Regions from separate parts of the Rhodovibrio salinarum DSM 9154 genome, predicted to be linked through region 3. Evidence: riboswitches for the same ligand, from Rfam matches in the RefSeq annotation. Region 3 holds a riboswitch; each other region holds the start of a gene.
The links. A riboswitch is a leader RNA that binds a small molecule or an ion and turns the genes downstream of it on or off. The one in region 3 is predicted to bind cobalamin.
Positions count from the first base shown of each region.

Region 1: another riboswitch for cobalamin. It lies ahead of RHOSA_RS25950 (CbtB domain-containing protein); the one in region 3 lies ahead of RHOSA_RS0115140 (copper chaperone PCu(A)C).
Region 2: another riboswitch for cobalamin. It lies ahead of cobU (bifunctional adenosylcobinamide kinase/adenosylcobinamide-phosphate guanylyltransferase); the one in region 3 lies ahead of RHOSA_RS0115140 (copper chaperone PCu(A)C).

Region 1 covers NZ_KI911559.1:2,333,812-2,340,537, reverse strand. Annotated here, with positions in the region: gene RHOSA_RS21925 (LysR family transcriptional regulator) at 1-348, opposite strand, end outside; gene RHOSA_RS24745 (potassium channel family protein) at 635-1,045, shown strand; cobalamin riboswitch at 1,188-1,387, shown strand; gene RHOSA_RS25950 (CbtB domain-containing protein) at 1,394-1,663, shown strand; gene RHOSA_RS0110775 (CbtA family protein) at 1,673-2,416, shown strand; gene RHOSA_RS0110770 (cupredoxin domain-containing protein) at 2,847-3,197, shown strand; gene RHOSA_RS0110765 (FTR1 family iron permease) at 3,216-4,055, shown strand; gene RHOSA_RS0110760 (4Fe-4S binding protein) at 4,052-5,437, shown strand; gene RHOSA_RS0110755 (iron transporter) at 5,520-6,071, shown strand; gene RHOSA_RS0110750 (methyl-accepting chemotaxis protein) at 6,264-6,726, opposite strand, start outside.
Region 2 covers NZ_KI911559.1:3,035,293-3,042,018, reverse strand. Annotated here, with positions in the region: gene RHOSA_RS22640 (NAD(P)/FAD-dependent oxidoreductase) at 1-89, opposite strand, end outside; gene RHOSA_RS0114085 (sigma-70 family RNA polymerase sigma factor) at 454-1,038, shown strand; gene RHOSA_RS0114080 (ChrR family anti-sigma-E factor) at 1,038-1,739, shown strand; gene RHOSA_RS0114075 (RNA polymerase factor sigma-32) at 1,858-2,742, shown strand; gene hemN (oxygen-independent coproporphyrinogen III oxidase) at 2,930-4,348, shown strand; cobalamin riboswitch at 4,474-4,718, shown strand; gene cobU (bifunctional adenosylcobinamide kinase/adenosylcobinamide-phosphate guanylyltransferase) at 4,873-5,400, shown strand; gene cobW (cobalamin biosynthesis protein CobW) at 5,430-6,512, shown strand; gene cobN (cobaltochelatase subunit CobN) at 6,550-6,726, shown strand, end outside.
Region 3 covers NZ_KI911559.1:3,271,485-3,278,210, reverse strand. Annotated here, with positions in the region: gene thiE (thiamine phosphate synthase) at 1-228, shown strand, start outside; gene RHOSA_RS0115160 (class I SAM-dependent methyltransferase) at 283-1,014, opposite strand; gene RHOSA_RS0115155 (hypothetical protein) at 1,294-1,728, shown strand; gene RHOSA_RS25215 (hypothetical protein) at 1,756-1,902, shown strand; gene RHOSA_RS0115145 (E22 family MetX-like putative esterase) at 1,972-3,183, shown strand; gene RHOSA_RS0115140 (copper chaperone PCu(A)C) at 3,357-3,833, opposite strand; cobalamin riboswitch at 3,870-4,092, opposite strand; gene RHOSA_RS0115135 (response regulator) at 4,432-4,803, shown strand; gene RHOSA_RS24410 (helix-hairpin-helix domain-containing protein) at 5,013-5,567, shown strand; gene RHOSA_RS24840 (cold shock domain-containing protein) at 5,712-6,726, opposite strand, start outside.

The DNA of each region.
Region 1 (6,726 bases), 940 kb from region 3:
ATGCTGCTGGCACAACCGTTCCGTGATCACCGAAACCGCCGGCAATGCTGTCGGAATCGTCCCCAGACGCAGGCGACCGCTCAGACAAGCGTCGACGTCCAGCAGGTTGCCACGCAGATTCTCCCACTCGAACAACATGCGCTGCGCCCAGGCGAGCACCCGCTCGCCTTCTGCCGTCAGCCCCTCGAACCGGTGCGTACGATGGACGAGCCGCGTCCCCAACTCCTGCTCCAGGGCCCGGATGCCAGCCGACAGCGTGGGCTGCGTGACATTACACGCCACCGAGGCGCGGCCGAAATGCCGGTGGCGGGCCAGCGCATCCAGGTACTTGAATTGCTGGAACGACATCTCCGTTCTCCCGTATACAACCTCGGCGTTCCCAAGGGGACGTGCCCCAGCAGGCCTCACCCAGCTGACGCGCAATCCGGCTCCAGGTCACGCGCTTGGACGCACCAGCGCACGCACCACGCTAGCCATTGTACATACATGTATCAGGGCGATCCGGCGCGCGCGTCTAGCCAGCGAGGTCACAAAACTCGCTACGATGTGTTTGTCTGATCTCTGATGCGCTATGATTAGACGCCCCGCAACACTGCGTTCCTCTCGCATTTGGCCTCTGAACGTGCTTGTCCAGATGACTTTAGGCGCCGGGCTTCTCGCGCTGTGCGTCGGTCTTCACGCAATCGTCCTCGACACCGTGGCCGTCCGCCTCAAACGCTGGGTCACACGCCATACCGTGCGGCCAAAAGGGCCAAGACGTTTTTCCATCTTGGTGCAAGCCGGGGTGGCCGCGTTTCTGTCCCACATCCTGCAAATCTGGATCTGGGCGCTCGCGTTCCTGTGGGTTGGCGAATTCGATACGATGGAGCCGGCACTGTACTTCTCCACAGCCAGCTTCACGACCGTGGGCTACGGCGACGTGACCGCGTCGCCCCACTGGCGGCTGCTGGGAAGCTTCGAAGCCGCCGCGGGCATGCTGCTGTTCGGACTGTCGACCGCGTTTCTGTTCGAAGTCATGCGGACTATCTGGCGCAATGCCGATTAGGCCCGGTTTGACAACCGCGATTCTAACTGATGTCGCCTAACAGGTTCACTTTGAACGATTTTCCGTGCCTGCGCGTCTCCAACAGCCAGTCTCTCTCCGCCAGTCTCCGTTGTCGTCCTTGCGCACCTTTGCGCCCCGCTCTAAGCTGATTCCCGCTCGACGGTTCCCGTTGGGGACGATGAGGGAAGCCGGTGCAAGTCCGGCGCTGCCCCCGCAACTGTGAGCGGCGAGCCGACCTCCAGCACGCCACTGGGCCCTGCGCAACCATGCGCCGAGCCTGGGAAGGCGGGGGTACGGTTACGACCCGCCAGCCAGGAAACCTGCCGCGAGCCTGTAACGGCTGGAGACATGCCACATGCGCTCCGGCACCTGCCATCCAGCACGCACGGGCGGTGCGTCAAGACGGGGAATGAAATGAGCTACCAATCCAATCAACAGTCTGCACCGGGCCTTTCGGGTCACGCGGGCACGCACGAGCGGACACAGATCCTAGCCGCAGCTTTTGCGGCCATTCTATTCGGTGTCGTGCTGATCGCGGGCGTCGGGTTTGCGAGTCCGACCACGATCCACAACGCGGCGCATGACTCGCGCCACGCGTTCGCCTTCCCCTGCCACTAAGGGGGCCTCATGTTCAGACGGATTTTCCTGGCGGCGATTGCCGCCGGTCTGCTTGCGGGCGCCGCGATCTCGGTCGTTCACAGCTTCACCACGACGCCGATCATCCTGCACGCAGAGGAGTTCGAAGGCGGCGGCCATCATGACGCTGGCCTGATTACCCCACATGCCCAACACGCCCACATGTCCGGCGGCCTGCTGAAGTTCGTCCACAGCGGGGCCGAAGCACATGCGGACACTGCTGGCGCAGGCGAACCCTGGGCGCCGGACGACGGTCTGGAACGCACGTTCTATTCAACGCTCGCGAACCTGATCGCGGGGGTTGGCTTTGCCCTGCTGGTGGTCGCGGGAATGGCGCTGCATGGCGGCACGGTGACCCCGACGGTCGGCCTGCTTTGGGGCGCTGCCGGCTTTGCCGTGTTCACCCTGGCGCCGGCACTCGGGTTGCCGCCGGAGGCGCCGGGCTCGATGGCGGCCGACCTTCAGGCGCGGCAGCTCTGGTGGTGTTTCGCGGTGGCCGGCGCCGGGGCCGGACTCGGTCTGCTGGTGTTCGCGCCGAATTACCTGCTTAAGGCGCTTGGCGTCGCCGTCGCGGTCATCCCGCATTTGGTCGGCGCACCGCAGCCCGAAAGCATCGGCGGAGCCGTCCCCCCCGAACTCGCCGGTCATTTCGCCGCCACCTCGATTATCGTGAGTGCGATCTTCTGGGTGCTGATCGGGACCCTGTCCGCGGCCTTCTACCGCCGGATTTCTTAAAGCCAAATCAGACGAAGTCTGCAGCATATAGCGGGGCGGCGCTGACAGGAGCAGCGCCGCCCCGTTTTGACTCGCGCTGATTTACGCCACCGCGCGCGAGCCATGCATACAGGTGATGATCTTGTCCACATACGGCGGATCGGAGCCTGAGGTAAGCCGCGCGCGGCTCGAACACGCGATCTGCGACACCTGCGACATAGCTGCGCAGTTAAGGCCGGCAGTGTACAGCTTTATGCGCCGATATGACGGTCCGTCGTGCTCTTGACGCCCCAGAAAACTGCAATTTCACATCGCCTATTTGGATAACCGCCTGCCAAGCTATCCCGAAACAGCCGGCGTGATCCCTCTTGTTATTGCGAATGAACTGCAGTAGCGACTTTACAGGTTTGTGCGCAAGAAGACGGGCCTCAAAGGCCCAGGAGACATCGTTATGAAATTTCGTGCCGCACTCGGCGCTCTCATCGCAGTCACGCTCGCAGCTGCATCGCTCTCCAGCCATCCGGCCGCAGCCGATGACAATTTAACCCGTACGATCGTCATCAAGAACCACAAGTTCGTCCCCGCTACGCTCGAGGTGCCCGCGAAAATCCGGGTCAGGCTCATCATCGATAACCAGGATCCCACCCCCGAAGAATTCGAGAGTCACGATCTTCGGCGGGAAAAGATCCTGTCGGGCAATTCGAAGGGCACCGTCTGGGTCGGTCCGCTCCCAGAGGGCGAATACGGCTTTTTCGGCGAATTTCACCAGGACACCGCGCAGGGCACGCTGATCGCGAAGTAAGGGGAAGGGGTAGCCACAATGGCTGGTTCCGCCGTTATCGTTTTCCGTGAAGTCCTGGAAGCGGCCCTGATCGTGGCGATCGTCCTTGGCGCCACGCGCGGCGTCGTCGGCCGGGGCCGCTGGGTCGGTGGCGGGATCGCCATCGGCATCCTCGGCGCGATGGTCGTCGCCGCATTCGCGAACGGGCTCGCCAACCTGCTGCAAGGCCGGGGTCAAGAGCTTTTCAACGCAGGCGTATTGTTACTCGCCGTAGCGATGCTGGCCTGGCACAACGCCTGGATGGCCGCGCACGGCCGGCAGATGGCCGACGAGATGCGCCGGGTCGGCCATGACGTCAAGATCGGCGCCCGCCCCTTGGCGGCACTCGGGCTGGTCACAGCCCTGGCGGTGCTGCGGGAAGGCTCCGAAACAGTGTTGTTCCTCTACAGCCTGGCCGCATCCGGCGGGGCCTGGTCCCAGATGATGCTGGGCGGTGCCCTGGGACTGGTGGCGGGCGTCCTCGTTGGGTGGCTGCTCTACCGCGGCCTGCTTGCGATTCCGATCCGGTATTTCTTCTCGGCCGTGTCCTGGATGGTCCTGCTGCTGGCGTGCGGTCTGGCGGCAACGGCGGCTGGTTTTCTCAACCAAGCCGGCCTGCTGCCGTCCCTTGGGCTGCAGATCTGGGACACCTCCGGCGTTCTCGCGCAGGACAGCTGGCTTGGCATGCTGCTGCACATCCTCATCGGGTACACAGATCGGCCGATGGGCATCCAGCTGCTGTTCTACGGCGCCACGCTGCTCATCATCCTGGCATTGATGCGTCTTGTGAACGGGCAAACCAAAGCCCAAGGGGCGGAAGCGTCCGCGACCAACTCATGACCTGTCAAAACGCGATACTCGGGGCGCGATCCACCCGCCGCTTGCCCCCGCGGATCGAGGCGGTGGCCGTCGCCCTACGCCCCTACCTTCCGATCGTGCATCTTTGCATGTTCGTGGGCTTCTTCGTCCTCATCGTGGGGCCGGCGTTGCTGCCGGGCAGCGAAATCGCGCAGCAACTGGGCGACCTCGCGCGGTTCCTGATCTGGACCCTATGGTTCCCGCTGGTGTTCATCTCGGTGCTGCTGACAGGACGCAGCTGGTGCGGCTTGCTTTGTCCGATGGGCGCGGCGTCGGAATGGATGAACCGCATCGGCCGCAAGCGCCCGGTGCCAGGCTGGTTGCGCTGGGGCGGCACGCCGATCGTCAGCTTCCTGCTGGTCACCACCCTGGGACAGACACTTGGGGTGCGCGACTACGCCAGTGCCATTCTCGAGGTTTTCGGGCTGACATTCCTCGCGGCCCTGGTCATTGGCTACTTCTATGGGCAGGGGCAGAAAAAGCGGGCCTGGTGCCGGCACGCCTGCCCCATCGGCTTGCTGCTCGGCGTCTTTTCCCGCCTTAGCATGGTCGACCTGGCCCCGAAACGGCCGAAGGCAGGCGGTGACGCGTATGATACGCGCGGGCTCTGCCCGACCATGATCGACTTGCGGCGCAAGACCGAGAGCCGCCACTGCGTGATGTGCGCGCGCTGCGTCAATCCCGATAAGAAGGGCGGTCTCGCGTTGCAGTTCCGCAACCCCGGGGCCGAGATTGCCGACATCCGCAACCACCACCCTTCCAGCTTCGAGGTATGGTTCCTGTTTCTCGGAACCGGCATCGCACTTGGCGGTTTCCTGTGGCTGGTGCTGCCGCTCTACCAAAACCTGCGCCAGGCTACCGTGAACTGGGTGATCGAGCACGGCTATCTGTGGCTGGGCAATCCCGGCCCGGCGTGGCTGATGTCTGTCCACCCCGACGCGCGCGAGGTGTTCACCTGGATCGATTTCTTCCTGATTTCCGGTTGGATGATCGGCGTGATGCTCGCGCTGACGGTCGTCTTGGCCGCCCTGCAGGCCACGGGGGCCTGGCTCGCGGGCCGGCTGGGCGCGCATGGCCGGTTCGGGGAGCGGTTCGTCGCACTCAGCTACCAAGTGGCACCGCCGGCCATGATTTCACTGCTGCTTGGACTGGGGATCGATCTGTTCGGTCTGGTGCCGCAAGCCGCCGCTGCCTCCGTCAAGGTGGTTGCGCTCGGTGCCGCCGTCATCTGGGGCGGATGGCTCGGCTGGCAGATTTTGAAAAACCTGGGACTCCCCGGTGCACGGGCTGCCGTGGCCACGTTGCCGGGGCTTATTGGCGGACTCGCCGTCGCCTCGGCCTGGTGGCCTGCCATCGTCGGATGACGGAGATGGCCTTGGTGAGAAGGTGGCGGGCGCAGTGCGCGTTCGTTGATCACCCGAAACTCAGAAGCAAAGGAGAGAGAACATGAGTATGAAGCGCGTCGGCCTCATGGCCGCGGGCGTGGCGGCGATCGCCATGACGGCACCGATGTTTGCCTTGCCGGCCCAAGCTGCCGAAACGCCGATCGGGGATGCGGTTCAGAAGAACGGCATGGAAATCGCGGCTGTCTATCTGCAGCCCGTCGTCATGGAACCGTCCCTGCCCGGCTTGGAGCACGAGGCGGACGTCCACCTCGAAGCCGACATCCACGCCATGAAGGACAGTGAGAACGGCTTCGGGCCGGGCGACTGGGTCGCCTATCTCGGCATCACCTATCGCATCGAAAAGCAGGACTCTTCGTGGAGCACGAGCGGTTCCTTCATGCCGATGGTCGCCAACGATGGTCCCCACTACGGCGCCAACATCAAGCTCGACGGACCCGGGAAATACACACTCAGCTACCACATCATGCCGCCCCCCTATCAGGGGTTCTACCGCCACACCGACGAGGAAACCGGTGTCGCCGAGTGGTGGAAGCCATTCGATGTGGAATGGGAGTTCGCCTACGCCGGGAGCGGCAAGAAAGGCTCCTACTAAGCCGGCCTTCGAGGCAGCCAATCGCCTGAGTTAAGTTTCACCGATTCCATTGTGCCGCCCGGCCCCTTAGCGGGCCGGGCGGCCTTTATTTGTTCGGCCAGGGCCGCAGAGGCGACGCAACGAACCTGCAGATCCCGGCACTTGCGATGCCAGAACACAACGTTGCCCCGGTCTGCGCGACACCGCTTCGCGTTAGCTGGCGCGCAAGCCCTGCAGGAAGCGTGCGGACGCGGACTCGATGTTGCTCATCCCGGTGTCGACCGCTTCGGCAACGCCACTCACCTCGCGTGCCGTGTCTCCGGTGCGTTCCGAAGCGACGCGCATTTCGGCCACCGTCTCGGCAGCCCCCGTCGTGCTCTCGGCCGCGCGCGAGACGTTTTCCGAGATGTCGGTCGTTGCCGTGCTCTGCTCCTCGACCGCCGCAGAGATCGCAGTTGCGTTCTGCTCAAGATCGGTGATCGTCGTCACGATGCTGCGGATCGCCTCCACGGTCCCCGTGGTTTCGCTACGCACCTCTTCGATCTGTTGCGTGATCTCCTTGGTCGCATTGGCCGTCTGTTCGGCCAGGCTCTTGACCTCGTTGGCCACCACCGCGAAGCCCTTACCCGCCTCGCCGGCACGCGCGGCTTCGATGGTGGCGTTGAGCGCGAGGAGG
Region 2 (6,726 bases), 240 kb from region 3:
GCCTCGAAAACAGTGACGTCGTGACGGCGTGAAAGAGCCCAGGCCGCACCGAGACCGGCGACCCCGCTTCCGACGACGGCGATACGCATTCCCACTCCAACCAGGATAACACAGCTCGACTAAGGACCCTGCCCCCACACTGCGTGGTCTGACGCCTTGGAAGGGCGCCAATTTACGCTTGTGCCTTCAATACGCGCGCCAAACAAGGCTGGATCACGTGTGTGCGGACGCGCGGTACGTGCTGTCGGCCCAGCCGCTCACGAAAATGTGTGCGGTGCGTCAAAAATCCGTCCCGGCCACTGATCCGTCCGCCAACCGGCCGCGTAGCTAGGAGAGAAAGCGACGAATGGATGAACGTGCATGCATCTGGAAAGGGCCAGTGACGGTCACCGGGTTCGCGGGGTGGAGCCGTCTTGGGTTGTGGCGTCGGCAAGTGGGCTCGTACAAAAAGGTATGGACCCTGAGTACGCCGACGAGATCGCGGGCGAGCTGACGCCCGCCCAGGCCGCCGACCTGTTGGACGCGCTCGCCGCTGGGCCCGACCGGCAGGCGTTTCGGCGTCTGTTTGCGCACTTCGCCCCCAGGGTGAAGTCCTACCTCCGTCGCCTCGGCGCGGAAGACCAGCTGTCGGAAGAGCTGGCGCAGGAGGTGATGCTGACGGTGTGGCGTCGTGCGCAGCTGTACGACCGCCATCAGGCTGGGGCCAGTACCTGGATTTTCACGATCGCGCGGAACAAGCGGATCGATGCGATCCGCCGCGACAAGCGGCCGGAACTGGACCCCGAGGATCCCGCGATCGTCCCGGAAGCCGAGACGCCGGCCGACCAGCAGGTCGAGGCCAGCCAGCGTCAGGCCCTGCTGCGCTCGGCGGTGCAGCGTCTGCCGGAGGCGCAGGCGACGTTGCTTCGTTTGTCGTACTTCGAGGAAAAGTCGCACAGCGCGATTGCCGAAGAGCTCGATTTGCCGTTGGGCACCGTCAAATCGCGCCTACGTCTCGCGCTTTCACGACTGAAGACGTTGCTGGAGGACGCAACTTAATGGCGCAGCATCTTGCACCCGACGACCTGCTGCAGGAGTACGCGGCCGGCAACCTGTCGGAGCCGTTGTCCCTGCTGGTCGCAACCCATGTCGTATTGTCGCCGCAAAGTCGTCGGACCCTGCGTTTCTACGAGGACGTTGGCGGCGCCCTGCTGGAGGAAAGCGAGCCTGTGCCCCTGGCTGACGACGCGTTCGAGGCTGTCATGGCGCGCATCGAGGCCGATGCGCCGGTGGTCGCCGATGGCGGGACGGCCAGGGCGCCGGCCGATGATGCGGAGCGGACCCGCGCGGCCCTGCCGGAGGGGGTGCGTATCGCTGCCGATGTACCTGCGCCGCTGCGGGACTACCTGGCTGGGGCGGCGGGGACGTCGGCCTGGCGCCAGCGCGGCGGCAGTGTCGCGGAACTCGACCTGCTGCCGGACGTTCCAGGTTATAAGACGCGGCTGCTGCGGATCGCAGCCGGCGCCGGCATTCCCCAGCACACGCACGATGGGGCTGAATATACGCTGGTGCTGGAAGGCAGCTTCACCGACGCGACCGGTCGCTACGCGCGGGGCGACGTTGCGGTCGCGGATGACGAGGTCACCCACCAGCCGGTGGCCGGTAAGGAATGTGATTGCATCTGCCTGGCGGTCACGGACGCACCGCTCAAGATGACCGGGCCGTTCGGGCGCATTTTGAACTACTTCGTGGATATGTGATCATCTTTGGGGTCCAAATGATCTAGGGGAGGCGGAGCCGCGTAAATAAGAACAGAGCCGTATAAGGCGAACGCTAGGCGGGCACGACGGGCTGATCTTCAACGGCAGGATGGAAGCTATGGTGTCCAGCGAGAGTATTGACAGCCAAGCCGCCACGCAGCGCTTTATCCGCGAGGCGATGAAAGCTCCCTTGCTGTCCCGCGAACGCGAGACCGATCTCGCCAAACGCTGGACCGAGGACCGCGACGAAGAGGCTCTCCACGAACTGGTGAGCGCCCACCACAGACTGGTGGTGTCACAAGCGACGGCCTACCGCGGCTATGGCCTGAACATGTCCGACCTGCTGCAAGAGGGCAACTTGGGTCTGATGCAGGCGGCCGCCCGGTTCGATCACGAGCGCGAGGTACGCTTCTCCACCTACGCGGTGTGGTGGATTCGCGCGGCCATTCAGGACTTTGTCCTGCGCAACTGGTCGATGGTGCGCCTGGGCACCACCACGCAGGAAAAGTCCTTGTTCTTCAATTTGCGCCGGTTGCGCGCGAAGATCGCCAGTGCCGATGGCAAGGTCAGCGACGTCGATGCGCGCGACAGGATCGCCAGTGAGCTGAAGGTACAACTCAGCCAGGTCGAGAACATGGAAGCTCGTCTGGCGGGACCGGACCAGTCGGCGAACGCGCCGCTGGGCGAGGATGGGTCTTCGGAGTGGCAGGACCTGTTGGTCGACGACGGCCCCTCGCCGGAAGACATGGTGCAGAAGTCGCGTGACAACGCGGTCCGCGGCAAGTGGCTGAAGGCCGCGCTCACCGCCTTGCCGGCGCGCGAGCAACACATCATCCGCGAACGCCACCTCAAGGAACAATCGACTACCCTCGCCGAACTGGGCGAGGAACTCGGCATCTCCAAGGAGCGGGTGCGTCAGATCGAGCACCGCGCCCTGCAGGAGTTGCGCAAGCGGGTGCTGAGCAGCGCCGACATGCCGGTGGACACAACCACTGGCGCCTAGTGGCGGTGTCCACGGGCACGGGGTCGCTGGCTCTGCCAGAACGCACCGACGCACTTCCGTTTTGCGACTGCGACGGCCCCCGGGGTTGCACCCCCGGGGGCCTTTTCATGTGCACCGGTCAGTGTCGGTGCAATGGTTTTTGAGGTACATCAAGGACAGCGACCCAGCGCTGTGGTCGGGTTCACACATGAGCACGATCACCGACGTCCCGACCCCCGCCGCCACCGTTGCGCCCACCGACAATGTCCAGCTCGCCACCACCGAGCTGCTGGAGAAGTATGATGGGCGCGTGCCGCGTTACACCAGCTATCCCACGGCGCCGCACTTCAGCGATAGGGTGACGCCTGGGGTCTACGCCCATTGGCTGCGTGACCTGCCCGAGGGTGCGCCGCTGTCGCTCTACCTGCACGTGCCGTTCTGCGACAGCCTGTGCTGGTTCTGCGGCTGCAATACGACCGTGGTGAACCGGCCGGAGCCGGTCGCACGCTACGTCGACCTGCTGTTGCAGGAAATCGACATGGTCGCGCGCACGATCGGGGACCGCAGGGCGGTGTCGCAGATCCACCTGGGCGGCGGCAGTCCGACGATCCTGAACGCCGAGCAGGTCCATCGCGTGTTCACGCGCCTGCGCCACAACTTCGATCTGCGTTCGGATGCCGAAGTCGCCGTCGAGATCGACCCGCGTGGGCTGTCGGAAGAGGTGATCGCGGCCTTCGCCGAGGCGGGCCTGTCCCGGGCGTCGATCGGCGTCCAGGATATCAATCCGAAGGTCCAGGACGCGATCAACCGTATCCAGTCGCACGAGACGACCACGCGGTGCGTTGAGCTGCTGCGCAAGCACGGGGTCAACAAGCTGAACCTCGACCTGATGTATGGCCTGCCGTACCAGGGGATCGACGATCTGCATGAGACGGTGCGCCAGAATCTGGAGTTGTCGCCGGATCGCGTGGCGGTGTTCGGCTATGCCCACGTGCCGTGGATGAAGAAGCATCAGAAGCTGATCCCGGAAGATGCCCTGCCGGGCACCGAGGAGCGCTGGCAGCAGTATCGCGAGGCTGCCGGCTGGCTGGTCGGCGCCGGCTATTGGCCGATCGGCCTGGATCACTTCGCCAAGCCGACGGACTCGATGGCCCAGGCGCTGCGCGAGGGCTGGCTGCATCGTAACTTCCAGGGCTACACGACCGACCAGGCCCCCGCACTGCTCGGCCTGGGGGCCTCGGCGATCGGCAAGACGCCGCAGGGGTACACGCAGAACCACCGCGACGTTCCGAACTATGCGGCGGCGATCAAGGATAGTCAGTTGCCCACGGTCAAAGGCGTGGCGATCGGGACCGACGATGCGATGCGCTCGGACGCGATTGAACAGGTGATGTGCTTCATGACCGTCGACGTGGGCGAGGTTGCGGAACGGCACGGTGCCGATCCGAGCGTGTTCGACAACGCGATCGAGCAGCTGCGTGAGATGGAGCAGGATGGTTTGCTGCGGATCACCGGTGGCCGCGTCACCGTGCTCGAAAGCGGGCGGCCGCTGTTGCGTACCGTGTCCAGTGTGTTCGACGCCTACCTCGAGTCTACCCAGCAGCGCCGTCACGCCAGCGCTGTATAAGGTGCGCCGCGCTTTATCCTGTCCCTCCGCCAGGTGAAGGAGGGACGGGATGAGGTGGTTGCCGCCGTCGTTGCCTGGAACACAAACGCCAGCTTGTCCCGGCGCGTCCACTGTCCTAGGCTCGCCTCTCAGACATTGCCGGCGGTTCCCGGGCGGCCCTCGCTCGGGATCAAGAGGGAACGGGGTGCGGCGTGCGTCGCCAAGGCCCCGGCTGTCCCCGCAACTGTAAGCGCTATCGGGCGCTCTGCCGTGTAGGCCACTGGCCGTCGTATCAGACGACGCAGCCGGGAAGGCGGGCAGGGCACGCGGCTCCGCGACGACGGGGCCGCAGGGCGCGAGCCAGGAGACCTGCCGCCGGCCCCAGACCGCGCCAACGCGGACGCCGCCCGGGCGGGGAAACCGGCGGTGCATGGCATGCCCTGGCCATCTCGTATTCAGGGCGGTGCCGTGCGCGTCCGCGCTGGCCTGAGCAGGGGCACAGGAAGCTCGGGCCGTCACATGATCTTGATCCCACAGGCAGGCGCATGAGCGCCCCCGCGACCCTGGTGCTGGGCGGTCAGCGCTCCGGCAAGAGCCGCTATGCGGAATCCCTCGTGGAGTCGCAGCCGGGCGCGTGCGTCTATCTCGCCACCGCCGAGCCGCATGACGGCGAGATGGCCCGCCGCATCGCCGAGCATCAAGCCCGCCGCGGCGAGCGCTGGTCGACCGTGGAGGCGCCGCTGGATCTGCCGGGCGCGCTGGCCTCGGCTGCCGCGCCGGGACGCACCGTGCTGGTCGACTGCCTGACCCTGTGGCTGTCCAATCTGCTGGGCCACGACCGCGACGTCGCGGTCGAGCGTGCACGCCTGTGCGACACGCTGGCGGCGCTGGCCGGTCCGGCGGTGCTGGTCTCCAATGAGGTTGGCCAGGGCGTGATCCCCGAGAACAAGCTGGCGCGCGCCTTCGTCGATCAGGCCGGGCGGCTGCACCAGGCCGTCGCGGCCGTGGCCGGACGTGTCGTCTTCGTCACCGCCGGCCTGCCGCAAACCCTGAAAGACATCCCGCACACCTGACTCCACCCCTCACGAACGGGCCCTTTGCCATGACCGCACCCGACGACAGCAGCACGTCTCCCGCCGCGCCGAGCGCGGACACGCAGACCACCAAGATCCCGACCACCGTGATCACCGGCTTCCTGGGCGCCGGCAAGACCTCGATGATCCGGCACATGTTGGAGAACGCCGGCGGCAAACGCCTGGCGTTGGTGATCAACGAATTCGGCGACCTGGGAGTCGACGGCGAGATCCTGAAGGGCTGCGGCATCGAGGGCTGCGGCGACGACGACGTCCTGGAACTCGCCAATGGCTGCATCTGCTGCACGGTCGCCGACGACTTCCTGCCGACCATGGAAAAGCTGGTGAACCGGGCGGAGAAGCCGGATCACATCGTGATCGAGACCAGCGGCCTCGCGCTGCCCAAGCCGCTGGTGCAGGCGTTCGGCTGGCCGGAAGTGCGCACCCGCGCGACCGTCGACGGCGTGATCGCGGTGATCGACGCGCCGGCGGTGGCCGATGGGCTGTTCACCTCCCGCCCCGACCAAGTACAGGCGTTGCGCGAGAGCGATCCCGCCCTCGACCACGAAAGTCCACTGGAGGAGGTGTTCGAGGATCAGATCAACTGCGCGGACATCGTGGTCCTGAACAAGACCGATCTGCTCTCCGCCGATGCGCTGGACAGGGTGGTCACCGACCTCAAGGCGAAGCTGCGTCCGGGCACCAAGCTGCTGCGCGCCGCCCATGGGGCGGTCGATCCGGAAGTCATGCTGGGCCTCGGCTCGGGCGTCGAGGACGACCTGGCCGGTCGTCCCTCGCACCACGACGACGAGGAAGAGCACGACCACGACGATTTCGAGACCTTCGCCATCGACTTCGACGAGCCCAAGAGCCCGCAGGAGATCATCGGTCGCATCCAACCCGCGGTCGAGCGCCATGGCGTTCTGCGCGTGAAGGGTTTTGCCAGCGTCGCCGGCAAGCCGATGCGCCTGGTGATCCAGGGCGTGGGTGGCCGGCTGCAGCACTACTACGACCGCGAACTGCGGGCCGACGAGCCGCGCGGCGGCCGCCTGGTCGTGATCGGCGAAACCGGCCTCGACCGCCAGGCGATCGAGACGGCGGTGAAGGGCTAACGGCCCGGGCCGCCAAACGAGGACGACGGGTACCGAGATGCATCTTCTGAAGGCCACGCCGGGTGGCGTGCAGGACGGGCAGGAAGCGGTCGACCTGGGTCAGGACCCGGGCGAGATCGTCGTGCTGTCCGCCGCTGATACCGAGCTCGCCAATCTGGCGCAGGCGCGCCAGGATCTGGGCGACGCCTATCCCGAGCTGCGGCTGGCGAACCTG
Region 3 (6,726 bases):
CCGACCGGCACCAAGGCGGATGCGGGCGAGGCGATCGGCCCGGATTTCGCGGCCAAGTTGCGCCGTCGGGTCGGTCTGCCCGCCGTGGCGATCGGCGGCATCAACCAAACGAACCTCGGGCAATTGCGCGGGACGGGCATCGAGGGCATCGCGGTTGTCTCCGCCATCTGCGCGGCGGACGATCCCAGGCTGGCAGCGCGAAACCTGCGCGCCGGGTTCCTGGCGTAGCGCGGGGCGCGCGCAGGGACTGATCCGGAGACCGCCGACGCTTACATGGGCCGCTCACATGGCCTGGGCGACCAAGAGTAGCGACAGGGCATCCGGGGTGGGTGCCTGCTCGGTTCGGGATACGAGGCCGGCGTCCGCCAGGGCGGATTCCCAGGCGGCGCGCGAGCGCGCGTACCAGGTCATGGGCACCCAGGATGCTTCGCCAAATTCCGTGAACTCTTCCGTTCGCCAGCCCTCGGCACCGGAGGCGCAGGGCGGCAAGGTCTGGATCACCACCGCCCCGCCCGGGGCGAGCAGCGCACGCGCCGCGCGCAGCGTCGGGCGGATATCGCGGTCGAACAGCGCGTAGTTGAAGACCACGACATCCACTGGATCGGCCAGCCGTTCAGCCAGTACCGGGTCCGCACGCCAGTCTTGGGCGGCCAGGGCATCGTAGGTCAGGAGATGGTAGCAGCCGTTTGGATCGGCTGCCCGGGCTGCGACGATCAGGGCCGGCGCCCCGTCGATGCCGAGGGCCCAGCAGTTGGGCATATGCTGGCGCAGCGCGCGGATCAGCCAGCCTTCGCCGCACCCGGCGTCGAGCAGCCGGCCAGGCGCCAGGCGTGTCAGCGTGGTCAATAGGGTGGCATCCGTGCCGGCAGCGCGGCTGGCGATCCGCTGTTCGCGTACTGCGCGGGTCCAGGCACGGGCGTTGGCGTCCCAGACCTCCGGGCCCGCGTGGGCACTCCCGTCTGGGCGCCCCTCGACGTCGTCCGTCCGGGTCGGATCGGTGTGGCCGCGCGTCATGGCGGGAAGCCCCCGGCCGTGGCAGGATCATCTGAGTAGTGTCGATGGCTTTGTGGGCCATGCCAAGCGTCAACCGCGATTGGCGCAGTCGCACGCGCTATTTCACCGCGTCTGACGTGTATGGGCATATTGGTTGATCGCGCCCTGCGGAGCGTTCTATCGTCTTTACCACTTGAAGACTGATCGTTCGTTTCGCGCCGCTGAGTAGAGACGGCCATCGGAATGGTCCAGCGCGTCGCGGGCAGTGCTGATTAAGTCAGCAGAACTGGGAGGGATGCCATGGCCCACTGGATCGGTCTTGTGCTTGCCGTGATCGCGGTTGCCTTTCTGATCACGGGCTGGCGCCGGCGCCAAGCCGTGCGGGCGGAGCGCGTGGCGCTTGGTTACGCGGCGGACGACGATACGCCGCAACGCCGCGACCCCTATTCCTCGATCGCGATCCTGGGCGATGCGATGCCACCACTTATCGTTGCCGCGCTGGTGTTTGTCGCTCTCAAGGCGGTGTTCTTCTACGTCGTGCTTGGCGGGGAGATCTTCACGATTGTCGATCTGGTCGGTTTCTTGATGCTGCTGGGCGGCTATGGGGCCTGGATGTGGTGGCACAGTCGGTACCGTTTCGCCGAGCCGGAGGCGGCGGTTGCGGCGACGCCGGCTGGAACGGCACCTGCCGAGGGTGATCCGGACCCCGCGCCGGACCGGCGCCACGTCGCCTGACCCATCGGTTTCCCTAGGTATCTCAAGATGACATCGATCTACGGTATCCTGTTCGAACTGCTGTTTTCCGGTGCCGCGCTGGCATTTGGAATCTGGCAGGTGATCTCCGTCCGCCGTGCCCAACGCGAAGACGTCGACCCGCCGGCACAGGACGAGCAGCCGCCGGCATCCTGATCCAAGGATGTCGGGTGGACGACGTGCCGGGGTCTAACGGCGCGCCCATCGCCATTCAGGGAGGCGAATATGCTGACTTCCGCTCGCGTTACGTGCGGCGTTGCCATGGCGAGCATGCTGGCCGCGATCGTTGCCGGAGGTACGCCGGCGGCAGCCTACGAGCCGATCGTGGAGAAGAAGACCTTCACGATGAAGGACTACACCACCGTCAACGGCGCGCCGATTCCCGAGGTGCGTGTCGGGTGGGAGGCTTATGGCAGCCTTAATGAGGCGCGGGACAACGTCATCGTCATCCCGCACTTCTTCTCCGGCACCAGCCACGCTGCCGGACGCTATAGCGAGGAGGGCGCGCGCGGCTACTGGGACAGCATCATCGGGAGCGGCAAGCCGATCGATACCGACAAGTACTATGTGATCTCGGTCGACTCGCTCGTGAACCTGAACGTCGGCAGCGCGCAGGTGGTCACCACCGGGCCCGCCAGCATCAATCCAGAGACAGGCGAGCCCTACGGCATGGACTTCCCGATCGTGGAGATCGGGGACTTCGTGCGCGTCCAAAGGCGCCTGCTCGCCAATCTCGGGATCGAGAAGGTGCATGCGGTCATGGGCGCGTCGATGGGGGCGCTCCAAGCGTACGATTGGGCGGCGCGTTACCCCGACATGGTGGAGCGGGTGATTCCAGTGATCGGCAACGGTTTCGCCGACCCCTTCCTGATCGGCTGGCTCGATATCTGGGCGCAGCCGATCCGGCTCGATCCGAATTGGAACGGTGGCGACTACTACGGCGGCGACCGGCCGAAGGCGGGTCTGGCCGCCGCGCTCAAGACGGTGACCCTGCACGCCCAGAACTGGCCCTGGGCGCAGAAAGCCTTTGGACGTAAGTGGGCGGCCAAGGACGCGGACCCTGCGAAGTCGTTCGACAATCGCTATGCGGTCGAAGCCGCCCTGGACAAGGTGGCCAAGGACCGCGCGTCATCCGCCGACGCCAATCACTTCCTTTATCTGGTCAAAGCAAACCAGCTGTTCATCGCCGGCGATGCCGAGACGCCTGAAGCGGGTCTGAAGGCGATCGACGCCCCGACCCTGATGCTGCAGGCGCAGGGCGATCTGGTGTTCTTCCCCGGTCTTGCGGATCAGACACAGCAGATGATCGAGAGTGACGGCACACCGGTGGCGCGTGCCCAGATCCCGGGCGATCGGGGACACCTGAACGGGGTGCTGAACATCCAGAGCCAGGCAGAGAAGATTCGCGACTTCCTGAACCGCACGGTTGGGGAATAGCGCGCCCCATCGAGGAACCTGGCGTGTTTGCGGCCGCGCCGCCGTCGTTGTGATCGTCGTGGCGCTTGAACGCAAACGGGGCGGCACCGCCCCCATCGGTGCCGCCCCGTTTTTTTTGGTGGTAACGGATCATCGCTCGGAGCCGTGAAGGCCCCGGCGTCCGGGAGAGACGTCTACATCATTTCCTTGGCGTGATCCGGCGCCATGACGGTGATCTCGACCTCGACCTCGCCGGCTTTGGCGAATTCCAGATGCGCGTGGAAGCTGTCGCCGGCGCGCAGCACCCGCTGAACGTTGTTGAACACCAGGTGCACGCCCTGGGGGTGCATCGTGATCGCCTGACCCGGCTTCAGGTTGACGGCCTTGAGATCGCGCATCTCCAATTCGCCGTCTTCGGAAATCGACTGCGCCTGGATCACGGCGTCGTCGGCGAACGGCAATTCCGCCCCAACCAGCTTGTCGGTCGTCTCGCCTTCGTTCCACATGGTCATGTAGACCTCGATGCCGTCGGACATCGACGCGGTGGCGACGGTCCAGCCGTGGCTGACCTTGATGCCGTGCTTGGCGGTCACTTCCCCCTCGTGGTGCGCGCTTGCCGGCGCGAGGGCGGCGAGGGTCAAAGCGGCCGCGATGATGAATTTCTTCAGCATGTCTTTTCCTTTCCGAGGCCCTCCGCCTCGCGTGTGTATTGGCTTGCGTCGACCGGCAGGTCTCCTGGCTTACGGGTCGTTGCCGCCCCTCTGCCTTCCCAAGGTCGTGTCCGGCCCCCAGCTTGCGCTGTTCTAGGACACGTGCCTCAGTGGCGTTCGCGGGAGGCGGCTCGCCGATCACAGTTGCGGGGGCAGCGCCGGCCTTGCACCGGCTTCCCTCGGATCCCCGTTGTCGGGAACCGTCGACGCTAACGAGGCTAGCCAAGCCCGACGTTATGAACAACCACGCAGAGCGGCGCGCGACACCCTTTCCAACCCGTGTTTCGAACGAAAGTCTGATCGGATAGCCGTCGGTAGGCCCATTCGGTTTGGATATTGGGTGTCATTTTGGTCCGGTCTTCGTGATTCTCAGTTCTTTATGATTCATTGGGGTGAATATAAATATTTATTGGATTAGACGTGCGCATATCATAATTATTTTGATGTTCTGTGAGCGTGGTGTGTCAGATATTGCTTTCCCGTGATTCGGGTGAAGATAAATGAATGGATTTTTGGGGGCAGGTTTCAACCTGAAAATATGATTGGAAAAATGCTAGGAATGGTCCTGATAATTGACGACAACCCGCATATACGGGGGCATCTGCGTGCGGCTCTTGAGCTGGAGGGGATGCAGGTGTGTGAGCAGGACCCCTGCGACCGGCCAACCTCAGAAGTGCTTGAGCCCGTCTACACCGTGGTCTTGCTCGATGTCGTGATGCCGGAGAAGGATGGCTTCGAATACCTGCGCGATATACGCCGTATGTGGCCCAATCAACGGCTGATCGTCTATTCCCATGGGTTGGACGAGTATCCGCAGTACGCGGTCAAGCTAGGCGCGGACGCCGGGTTCGACATCAGTCAGCCGGCCAAGTTGCGCCAACTCGTGGAGACCGCCCGCCGCATGGCGTGCGAAGCGCAAAAATCTGAGTGAGCTTGCGTGGGCGGTCTGAACAGGATGTGTCCAGCCAACCGGCTGAGTAGACCTCGATCTACCGCATCAATTGCAGGCGTCGTCCGAATGGCGGTTAAACAATGAGAAATAGATGCGTCTGCACTTTATCATGTCGCGTTTTCGCGTGACACTGGCAAGCGCCGCGCATCAATGCGGTGCCGGGACTGACCGCTAAACGGGGGCGTATCATGATTGCCGACTTCCTGCGCAAGGGGCTTGACTGGGCGCGGGCCTTCTTCTGGGTCTCCGATTCCGACGAGGAACAAGGCCAGGCCGCCCAGGGCACCGCACGCGCGCAAGGCGTAGCCGATCAATCCGCAACGTCGCACGGCAGCAGTGCGGCAAGCCGGTCAAGCGGTCAACGCCGCTCCGCTGCGGAGAAGACCTCCACCAGTAAGCGCGGTGCGACGGGCACGAAGCGTACGACGACCAAGAGTTCCGCTACGAAAAGCGGTGCCGCCAAGAGTGGCAGCGCGAAGACGGCGGCCAAGGGTGGGGCGCAAAATACAGCCAAGAGCGCGGGGTCGAGCACATCGGCAAGCGGCTCGGCATCCCCAAAGGATATTACGGACATCAAGGGGATTGGCCCGGCGATGAAGACCAAGCTGGCCCAACTCGGCATTACCAGTTTCGCCGATCTGGCTGGCGCGGATGCGGATCGCGTGGCCAAGGACCTGGACTCGCGGACGATCACCGCGGAGCGCGTGCGCGGCTGGATCGCGGAAGCCAAGAAGCACAGCTGATCGCCGCTTTCGACAGCCGATTGGTCAAAATATAACGACCCGGCACCCAGACTGGATGCCGGGTCGTTGTGCAACCGCGCGTGATCGCACCGACCTTGGAGCAAGAGCCCCAGGCAAGATGATCCAAGCTTGCCCGGTCTTGCTCTAGCCGATCCGTTCGATCGTCTTGGCTTCCAGGCCCTTGGCGCCCGGTCCCGGGGTGTAGCGGACACGGTCGCCCTCGCTGAGGCGGTCGATCCCGGCGGCTTGAACCGTGTCCTTACCGACGAAGATGTCGTCGCCGCCATCATCCGGGATGATGAACCCGAATCCCTTTTCGGGCTTGAAGAACTTCACCCGGCCCGCGGCCTTGTTGGGATCGACGCCCGGTTCGCGGCGTGGCGGTTCCAGCGGTTCGGGCGCGCGCGGAGGTTGCTGCGCCTGCGCTGCCGGTGCAGCCGAGGACTGGCTCGGGCGTGTTGGCGGCGCCTGGCGCGGGCGTTGCGCGGCCGGAGAATTCTGCTTGGCCGCGTCGATCTCGATGGCCGCCAGCGCGCGACGCACCTCGTGCACGGCCGAGGAAAGCGATTCGGACGCGGCTTTCTCATCGACCATTTGGGCACATCGCTCGGTCGCTTCCCGCAGACGGTCCGCGAGCGGATTCCCACTGCGCCGGCCGGCTTCGACGGCCACGTCTTTGCCGCCCGCTGGTCCGGCATTGGGGCTGCTCCGGCCATCGCCATCGGATGTTGCCGCAGAAACGCTGGTAGCTGGGGCGGTGGGCACGCTTGGTGCGGTCGAAGCGCCCGGCGTGCTGCTAGGCGACACGCTGTCCGTCGTGGCACGAGACCGCGTGGTCAGGGTGCGCCGCGGCGTTGCGGCATCGTTGGCGGGCGCACTCACCGATGCAGTACTCGCAGGGCCGCTCTCGGGTGCATCGCCAGCAGCAGGGGCCGCCTGATGGCTCGTTGGCGCTGGCGATTGCGCCGGCTGTGCAGCTGGAGACTGGGCGACGGAGGCAGGCTCGCTCGGGCCCTCAGCCTCTTTCGCGCTTTCACCATCCAGATCGGCAACCGGCTGGCCCTCAGCTTCGGCCCGGGCGCGTTTCAGGATTTGGCTGACGGTGCCCTGGCTCACACCGTAGTCCTGCGCGATCTGAGCCTGCGTGGCACCCGCCTGC